Regions from separate parts of the Citricoccus sp. genome, predicted to be linked through region 2. Evidence: riboswitches for the same ligand, from Rfam matches in the RefSeq annotation. Region 2 holds a riboswitch; each other region holds the start of a gene.
The links. Region 2 has a riboswitch for S-adenosylmethionine ahead of PLJ28_RS13925 (LLM class flavin-dependent oxidoreductase). Riboswitches for the same ligand answer to the same signal wherever they lie in the genome.
Positions count from the first base shown of each region.

Region 1: it holds a riboswitch for S-adenosylmethionine, as region 2 does, so the genes downstream of both, PLJ28_RS09205 (acyl-CoA dehydrogenase family protein) here and PLJ28_RS13925 (LLM class flavin-dependent oxidoreductase) in region 2, are expected to answer to the same signal.
Region 3: it holds a riboswitch for S-adenosylmethionine, as region 2 does, so the genes downstream of both, PLJ28_RS09240 (AMP-binding protein) here and PLJ28_RS13925 (LLM class flavin-dependent oxidoreductase) in region 2, are expected to answer to the same signal.

Region 1 is NZ_DAOMPX010000023.1:33,442-35,696, forward strand. Features, by position in the region: gene PLJ28_RS09195 (RNA polymerase sigma factor) at 1-31, shown strand, start outside; gene PLJ28_RS09200 (anti-sigma factor domain-containing protein) at 24-887, shown strand; SAM riboswitch class I at 953-1,053, shown strand; gene PLJ28_RS09205 (acyl-CoA dehydrogenase family protein) at 1,158-2,255, shown strand, end outside.
Region 2 is NZ_DAOMPX010000071.1:3,652-5,906, forward strand. Features, by position in the region: gene PLJ28_RS13915 (sigma-70 family RNA polymerase sigma factor) at 1-120, shown strand, start outside; gene PLJ28_RS13920 (anti-sigma factor) at 120-917, shown strand; SAM riboswitch class I at 976-1,077, shown strand; gene PLJ28_RS13925 (LLM class flavin-dependent oxidoreductase) at 1,088-2,255, shown strand, end outside.
Region 3 is NZ_DAOMPX010000023.1:44,353-46,607, forward strand. Features, by position in the region: gene PLJ28_RS09240 (AMP-binding protein) at 1-1,191, opposite strand, end outside; SAM riboswitch class I at 1,204-1,326, opposite strand; gene PLJ28_RS09245 (cation:proton antiporter) at 1,440-2,255, shown strand, end outside.

The sequences.
Region 1 (2,255 bases), on a different contig from region 2:
TCGAGCAGCACTGGAGGTGAACGATGGCTGAGACCGCTGAACGGCACCTGACCGAGGAGGACCTGGCCTCGATCGCCGCCGGCCAGGCGCCCGGCCCCGGGGCCGCCGCCCACCTGCGCTCCTGCCCCGACTGCCGCCTGGACCTCGACCGGACCGAGCGCGTGGTGTCCGCGCTCGCGGCACCGGTCAGCCTCCACGAGCCGTCCGCCGACGTGTGGGCGGGCATCGAACGGGAGTTGGGCCTCCGGCAGGATCCCCACGCCGGACCCGGTCTCGCCGCGGTCCCGGGCGCCCCGGAGCCGGCCGGCACGTCCGGCACGTCTGCGGAGACCGCGCCCGGAGGGCACGGTGGCGGGGGGACGCTCGGTGCCGACGACGCCGGCACGGTGAGCTTCCTGCCCCGGACCCAGCGACGCCGGTGGCCCGTCATCACGGCCGCCGCGGCCGCCGGGCTGGTCGTCGGCGCCGTCGGTGCCGCCGTCGTGGCCGGCCTGGTGGGCCAGGGGGACAGCGGGCAGGACACGCCGCCCCAGCCGGTCGCCGTCGGCGAGGCGGTCCTCGCGCCGGTGACGGAGCGGGACGTGGAGGGGCGCGCCGAGATGGTCGCCGAGCCCGACGGCGCCCTGCGCCTGACCGTCGACGTCTCCGAGGGGCCCCAGGAGGGGTACTACGAGGTGTGGCTGCGCGACGAACAGGCCAGCCGGCTGATCTCGCTGGGCACGGTGTCCGGCCAGACCACCACGCTGCCGGTGCCGGACGGCGTCGACCTCGACCGGTTCCCGGTGGTGGACGTCTCCCAGGAGGAATTCGACGGCGACCCCTCGCACAGCGGCGTGACGCTGGCGGCGGGGGCCATGACCCGGTCCGGGGACGCCACCGCGGGGTGACTGTGTGTCCTGACGTGACGTGGGCGACATCCACGCCCCGGGGATCCATTGCTAGGGTGAACCCGTAACCATCCAGAGCGGCTGAGAGACCTGGCTCGACGACGCCGCAGCAACCCGAGGGGATCATCTCCCCAACGACGGGTGCTAAGGCCAGGACCGATGGAGATCCCGGATCTGCAGTCGGTCTGTGCGTCGGCGTCCGCTGCCTGCGCCGGACCAGCCGTTGGCGTGACTGCCGGTAATCCTCGGTGTGACCGGAAGGACCGCCGAATGTCGCAGAGCACGGCCGAGAAGGCCGCCACCACCGAACACCTCTCCCGGCCGGGACCGGAGGCCGGGGCCGCGAACCTCGCCGAGGGCCTGCCCGCCTCCTACGCGGGATTGCGCGAGCACTTCGCCCCGGTCTTCGCCTCGATCGCGGCCGGTGCCCTGGAACGGGACCTGGAGCGCCGGCTGCCCCGGGAGGAGGTCCGCAGGCTGGACCGCGCCGGGTTCGGCACCCTGCGGGTCCCGGCCGCCCACGGAGGGCCGGGGGTGAGCATCGAGGACTTCACCCGGTTGCTCATCGACCTGGCCGAGGCCGACTCGAACATCGCCCACCTGTACCGGTCCCACTACGGTTTCGTGGAATCCCTGCGCTTCCTGCCCGGCCGCCTCCAGGACGCCTGGTACCCCCGGGTGCTGGCGGGGGCGACGGTGGGCAACGCGTCCACCGAGAAGGGCGGCAACGCCCTGGGCACCCTGAACACCGTGCTGACCCGGAGCGGGGAGGGCTGGGTGCTCAACGGCCGGAAGCTCTACGCGACCGGATCGATCTTCTCGGACTACACGCGGGTCTCCGCCGCACTGGACGGTGAGGACGGACGCCGCTTCGCCGTCGTCGCCACGGACGCCCCCGGTGTCACGCTGGAGGACGACTGGGACGGCTTCGGGCAGAAGCTCACCGGCACCGGCACGGCCCTCTTCGAGGACGTCACCGTCCCCGAGGACGCCGTGCTGGACCGTACCGCGGGCAGCGCCGAGGCCGTCCACGAGGCCGCCTTCTTCCAGCTCGTGCTGCTGGCCGTGCTGGCCGGCATCGCCCGGGCCGCCCGCCGGGACACCGTCGCCACCATCGCCACCCGCAAGCGCACCTTCAACACCGGGCTGGGCCTGCCGTTCCGCGAGGACCCGCTGATCCAGGAGGCCACCGGGCGGATCTCCGCCCAGGCCTTCACCGCCGAGGCCACCGTGCTGCACGCCGCGCGGGCCCTCGACGCCGGCATCCAGGCCGCCATCGATGCCGGGGCGAATGTCCCGGAGTTCACCGGCACCCTGCCGGGAGCCCTGTACGAGTCCGAGATCGCCGTCGAGCACGCCCAGGTCACG
Region 2 (2,255 bases):
TACTACGGCGGGCTCTCGTACCGAGAGGTCGCCGACCGGCTCGGGGCCAAGCTCGCCACCGTGAAATCACGGATGCGCACCGGCCTGCACCGACTACTGGACTGCCTGGGGGTGGAGTGATGGCCGACGAACGGGAACTGCTCGCCGCCTGGGCCCTTAATGCCGTGGACGAGGCCGAGCGGCGCCGGATCGAGGAGCGATTGCGCGTCGACCCCGTCCTGCGGGCCGAGGCCGACGCCCTGCTGCGGGCCACGGACGGTCTGGGCACCCGCGAGAACGCGGCGCCGCCTGCCGGGCTGAGGGACCGCGTCCTGGGCGCCGTCGACGCCGAGGCCAGGTCCCTCCGGTCCGCACACACCGGGGTGCGTCCCGAGGCGACGTCCGCCGGTGCCGCCACCGCGGGATCGCAGGATCCGGACGCGCCCACCAGCCTGCGGGACCAGCGGGAACGACGCTGGCCCGGCCGCCGTCGGGCCTGGACCGCGGTGGCCGCCACTGCGGCGGCGGCCGCGACCGCCGCAGTGCTGCTCCTCGCCCAGCCGTGGCAGGACGGGGGCCTGACGCAGCAGGACCAGGTGGTGGCCATCGAACAGGTACTCGGACAGGACGGAGCCCGTCAGGAGACGGCACCCGTGGCGGGCGGCGGCACAGTCGAGGTCGCGCGGGCCCCCTCGGGCGAGACCGTGGTGGCCGCCCGGGGCCTTGCTGCCCCGGAGGGTGACCGCGTCTACCAATTGTGGACCCTCGAGGGCGATCAGTCGCCCCGGTCCGCGGGGCTCCTGGAACTCGACGACGGTCTGGCCCTCGTCCGGCTGCCCGAGGTGCCGGCCAGGGCGGCGCTGGCCCTCACCCTCGAGCCCGCCGGGGGATCGCCGGCCCCCACCACGGATCCTGTCGTGGTGGTGGCCGCGGGCTGACGTCACCGGAGGACACCGGATTCGTCCCGGCCCCGGACGGTGTGCTCCAATTGCCCGGTAACCATCCAGAGCGGCCGAGAGACCTGGCTCGTCGACGCCGCAGCAACCACCACGCGCCCCCGGGGCGCGGGACCGGTGCTACCGCCAGGACCGATGGAAGGAGCATCACCATGACGTCATCGAATGCCCAGAACACCACCGCCGGACTGCCCGCAGGGGTGCCGACCACCCCCGCCGGCCGGCGCGAGATCCTCTTCAACGCCTTCGACATGAACTGCGTGGCCCACCAGTCCCCCGGCCTGTGGCGCCACCCGGACGACCACGCCCGCGACTACAACACCCTGGGCTACTGGACGGGGCTGGCCCAGACGCTGGAGAAGGGGCTGTTCGACGGCATCTTCATCGCCGACGTCCTGGGTCCCTACGACGTCTACGGCAGCTCGGACGAGGCCACCCTGAAGGCCGGCACCCAGGTGCCCACCAACGACCCGATCCTTGTGGTCCCGCCGATGGCCGCCGTGACCAAGCACCTCACCTTCGGCGTCACCGCGGGCACCGCCTACGAGCACCCGTACGCCTTCGCACGCCGCCTGGCCACGCTGGACCACCTCACCGAGGGCCGCGTGGGCTGGAACGTCGTGACGGGCTACCTGCCCTCGGCCGCCCGGAACTTCGGGCACGAGGACCAGATGGAGCACGACGAGCGCTACAACCACGCCGACGAGTACCTCGACGTGGTCTACAAGCTGCTCGAGGGCTCGTGGGAGGACGACGCGGTCGTCAACGACAAGGAGTCGGGCGTCTTCATCGACCCGTCCAAGGTCCACCGCATCGAGCACGAGGGCACGTACTTCAAGACCCCCGGCATCGCCTTCACCGAGCCGTCCAAGCAGCGCACCCCCGTGATCTACCAGGCCGGCGCCTCCACGCGCGGCCGGGCCTTCGCCGGCAAGCACGCCGAGGCCGTGTTCATCAACTCGCCCACGGCCGAACTGATCAAGGGCACCGCGGCGAAGCTCCGCCGGGCCGCCGTCGAGGCCGGCCGCGATCCGTACGACCTCCGCATCATGTCCATGCAGACCATCGTCACGGGTGCCACCGACGAGGAGGCACAGGCCAAGTACGAGGAGCTCACGAAGTACATCGACGTCGAGGGCGGCCTCGTGCTGATGAGCGGCTGGATGGGCATCGACCTGTCCCAGTTCGACCTCGACGAGCCGCTGGGCGACGTGGAGTCCAACGCCATCCAGTCCACCATCGAGACCTTCAAGAAGGCCTCGGGGGACGACGGCAACCCGTGGACGGTGCGGCGCATCGCCGAGTGGTGCGGCGTGGGCG
Region 3 (2,255 bases), on a different contig from region 2:
GGAGGTGACGCCGTAGCGCTCGATGACCTCGAAGTGCCGGCCCGGGTGCGGGGCGTTCGGCACGCCCTCGTAGATGACCTCGGTGACGCCGTTGGACAGCGGTCCGTAGATCTCGTAGGTGTGCGCGGTGACCCAGGCGAGATCGGCGGTGCACCAGTGCACGTCCTTCTCCCGCTCGGACACGTCCGGATGGGAGAACAGGTAGTCGTAGGACCAGGAGGCCTGGGTGAGGTAGCCGCCCGAGGTGTGCACGAGGCCCTTGGGCTGTCCGGTGGTGCCCGAGGTGTACATGATGAACAGCGGGGTCTCGGCGTCGAAGTACTCCGGGGTGTGGGTCTCCGGCTGGCGGTCCACGATCTCGTGCCACCACACGTCCCGGCCCTCGGTCCAGCTGATCTGGCCCGGGCCGTCCCCGACCTCGGTGTGGCCGGTGCGGTTGAGCACCAGCACGTGCTCGATCTGGTTCTGGCCGGAGACGGCCTCGTCCGCGTTGTCCTTGACGGGCACGGCCTGGCCGCGGCGGTACTGGCCCTCTGAGGTGACCAGCAGCTTCGCGCCGGTGTCCTCCACGCGGAAGCGCAGCGCCTCGGCGGAGAAGCCGCCGAACACCAGCGAGTGCACCGCGCCGATCCGCGCGCAGGCCAGGGTGATGACGATCGTCTCCACGAGCACCGGCAGGTAGACCACCACGCGGTCGCCCTTGCCGATGCCCAGTTCGAGCAGGGCGTTGGCGGCCTGGCTGACCTTGCGCTGGAGCTGGGCGTAGGTCACGGCGCGGCGGTCACCGGGTTCGCCCTCGAAGTACAGGGCCACCTTCTCCCCGCGGCCGGCGGCCACATGCCGGTCCACGCAGTTCACCGCGACGTTCAACCGGCCGCCCTCGAACCAGCGGATCTCCGGGCCGCGCTCGGCGGCCGGGTCGGCAGGGGTCCAGGAGTGGGTGGTGTGCCAGGGCGTCTCCCACTCGAGGCGCCGCGCGGCGGCATCCCAGAACGCGAGCCGGTCCTCCTCGCGCACGGGCCGGCCGTCCCCGAGCCCGCCGTGCAACAGGCCCGCGGGCCGGCCCGGGTGGACGGAAGGATCGGCGGCGTCCACGACGTCGGCCGGCAGCGGGCCGGGCAGGGCACCGGGGGCGTGGGCGGGGGTGTCGCGCGCGGTGGCGGTGGGAGCGGCGTGCGGGGCAACAGACAAGACAGAACCTTCTTTCCATCGAATCTGGCAGTAGCACCTGGTCCGGTCCTTGCAGTGCCGGGAGGGCACCCCAGGACCATGGACGGGTTGCTGCGGCGTCACGGAGCCAGATCTCTCAGCCGCTCGGGATGGTCGCCTCCACTCTACGACCGGTCCTGTCCGCGGAGCGAAACGGGTGAAGCAGTGCTACGCACCGGCCTGATGCCCTAGTTTTGACGTGCACCGACGCCGACGGACAGGGACTGCACATGGAGGACATCGCACTGCTGGCCGTGGCCGGTGTCCTGATCATCGTGCTGGTCTCGCTGTTCGCGCCCCGGTTAGGCGTCGCGGCGCCGATCCTGCTCGTCCTGGTGGGCATCGGCTGCAGCATGATCCCCGGGGCGCCCCAGATCCTGCTGGACCCGGAATGGATCCTCATGATCGCGCTGCCGCCGATCCTCTACTCGGCGGCGGTCAACGTCCCCATCACGGACTTCCGCCGGGACCTCGGCACCATCAGCGCCCTGTCCGTGTTCCTGGTGATCGCCTCCGCCTTCGCCACGGGGTGGCTGATCTGGTGGCTGCTGCCGGACATCGATCTCGCGGCCGCAGTGGCCCTGGGGGCGGTCATCAGCCCGCCGGATGCCGTCGCGGCCACCTCGATCGGCAAGAGACTGGGCCTGCCGCCCCGGCTGGTGATGATCCTGGAGGGGGAGGGCCTGGTCAACGACGCCACCGCGCTGGTCATGCTCCGCACCGCCATCGCGGCCACCGCCGGCGCCGTGACCTTCTGGGGTGCCATCGGTGACTTCGCCTACGCCGTCAGCGCCGGGATCGTCCTCGGTCTCCTCGTGGGCGCCGGGACCGTCTGGTTCCGGTCCAGGATCCGGCAGCAGCCCGTCCTCACCACGGCGATCTCCCTGACCGTGCCGTTCCTGGCGTACATGCCCGCGGAGAACCTGCACGCCTCGGGCGTCATCGCCGTGGTCACTGCCGGCCTCCTCACCGGTCACCAGGCGCCCCAGCGCCTCAGCGCGGCGGACCGGCTCACCGACCGCACCAACTGGCGCACCATCCAGCTG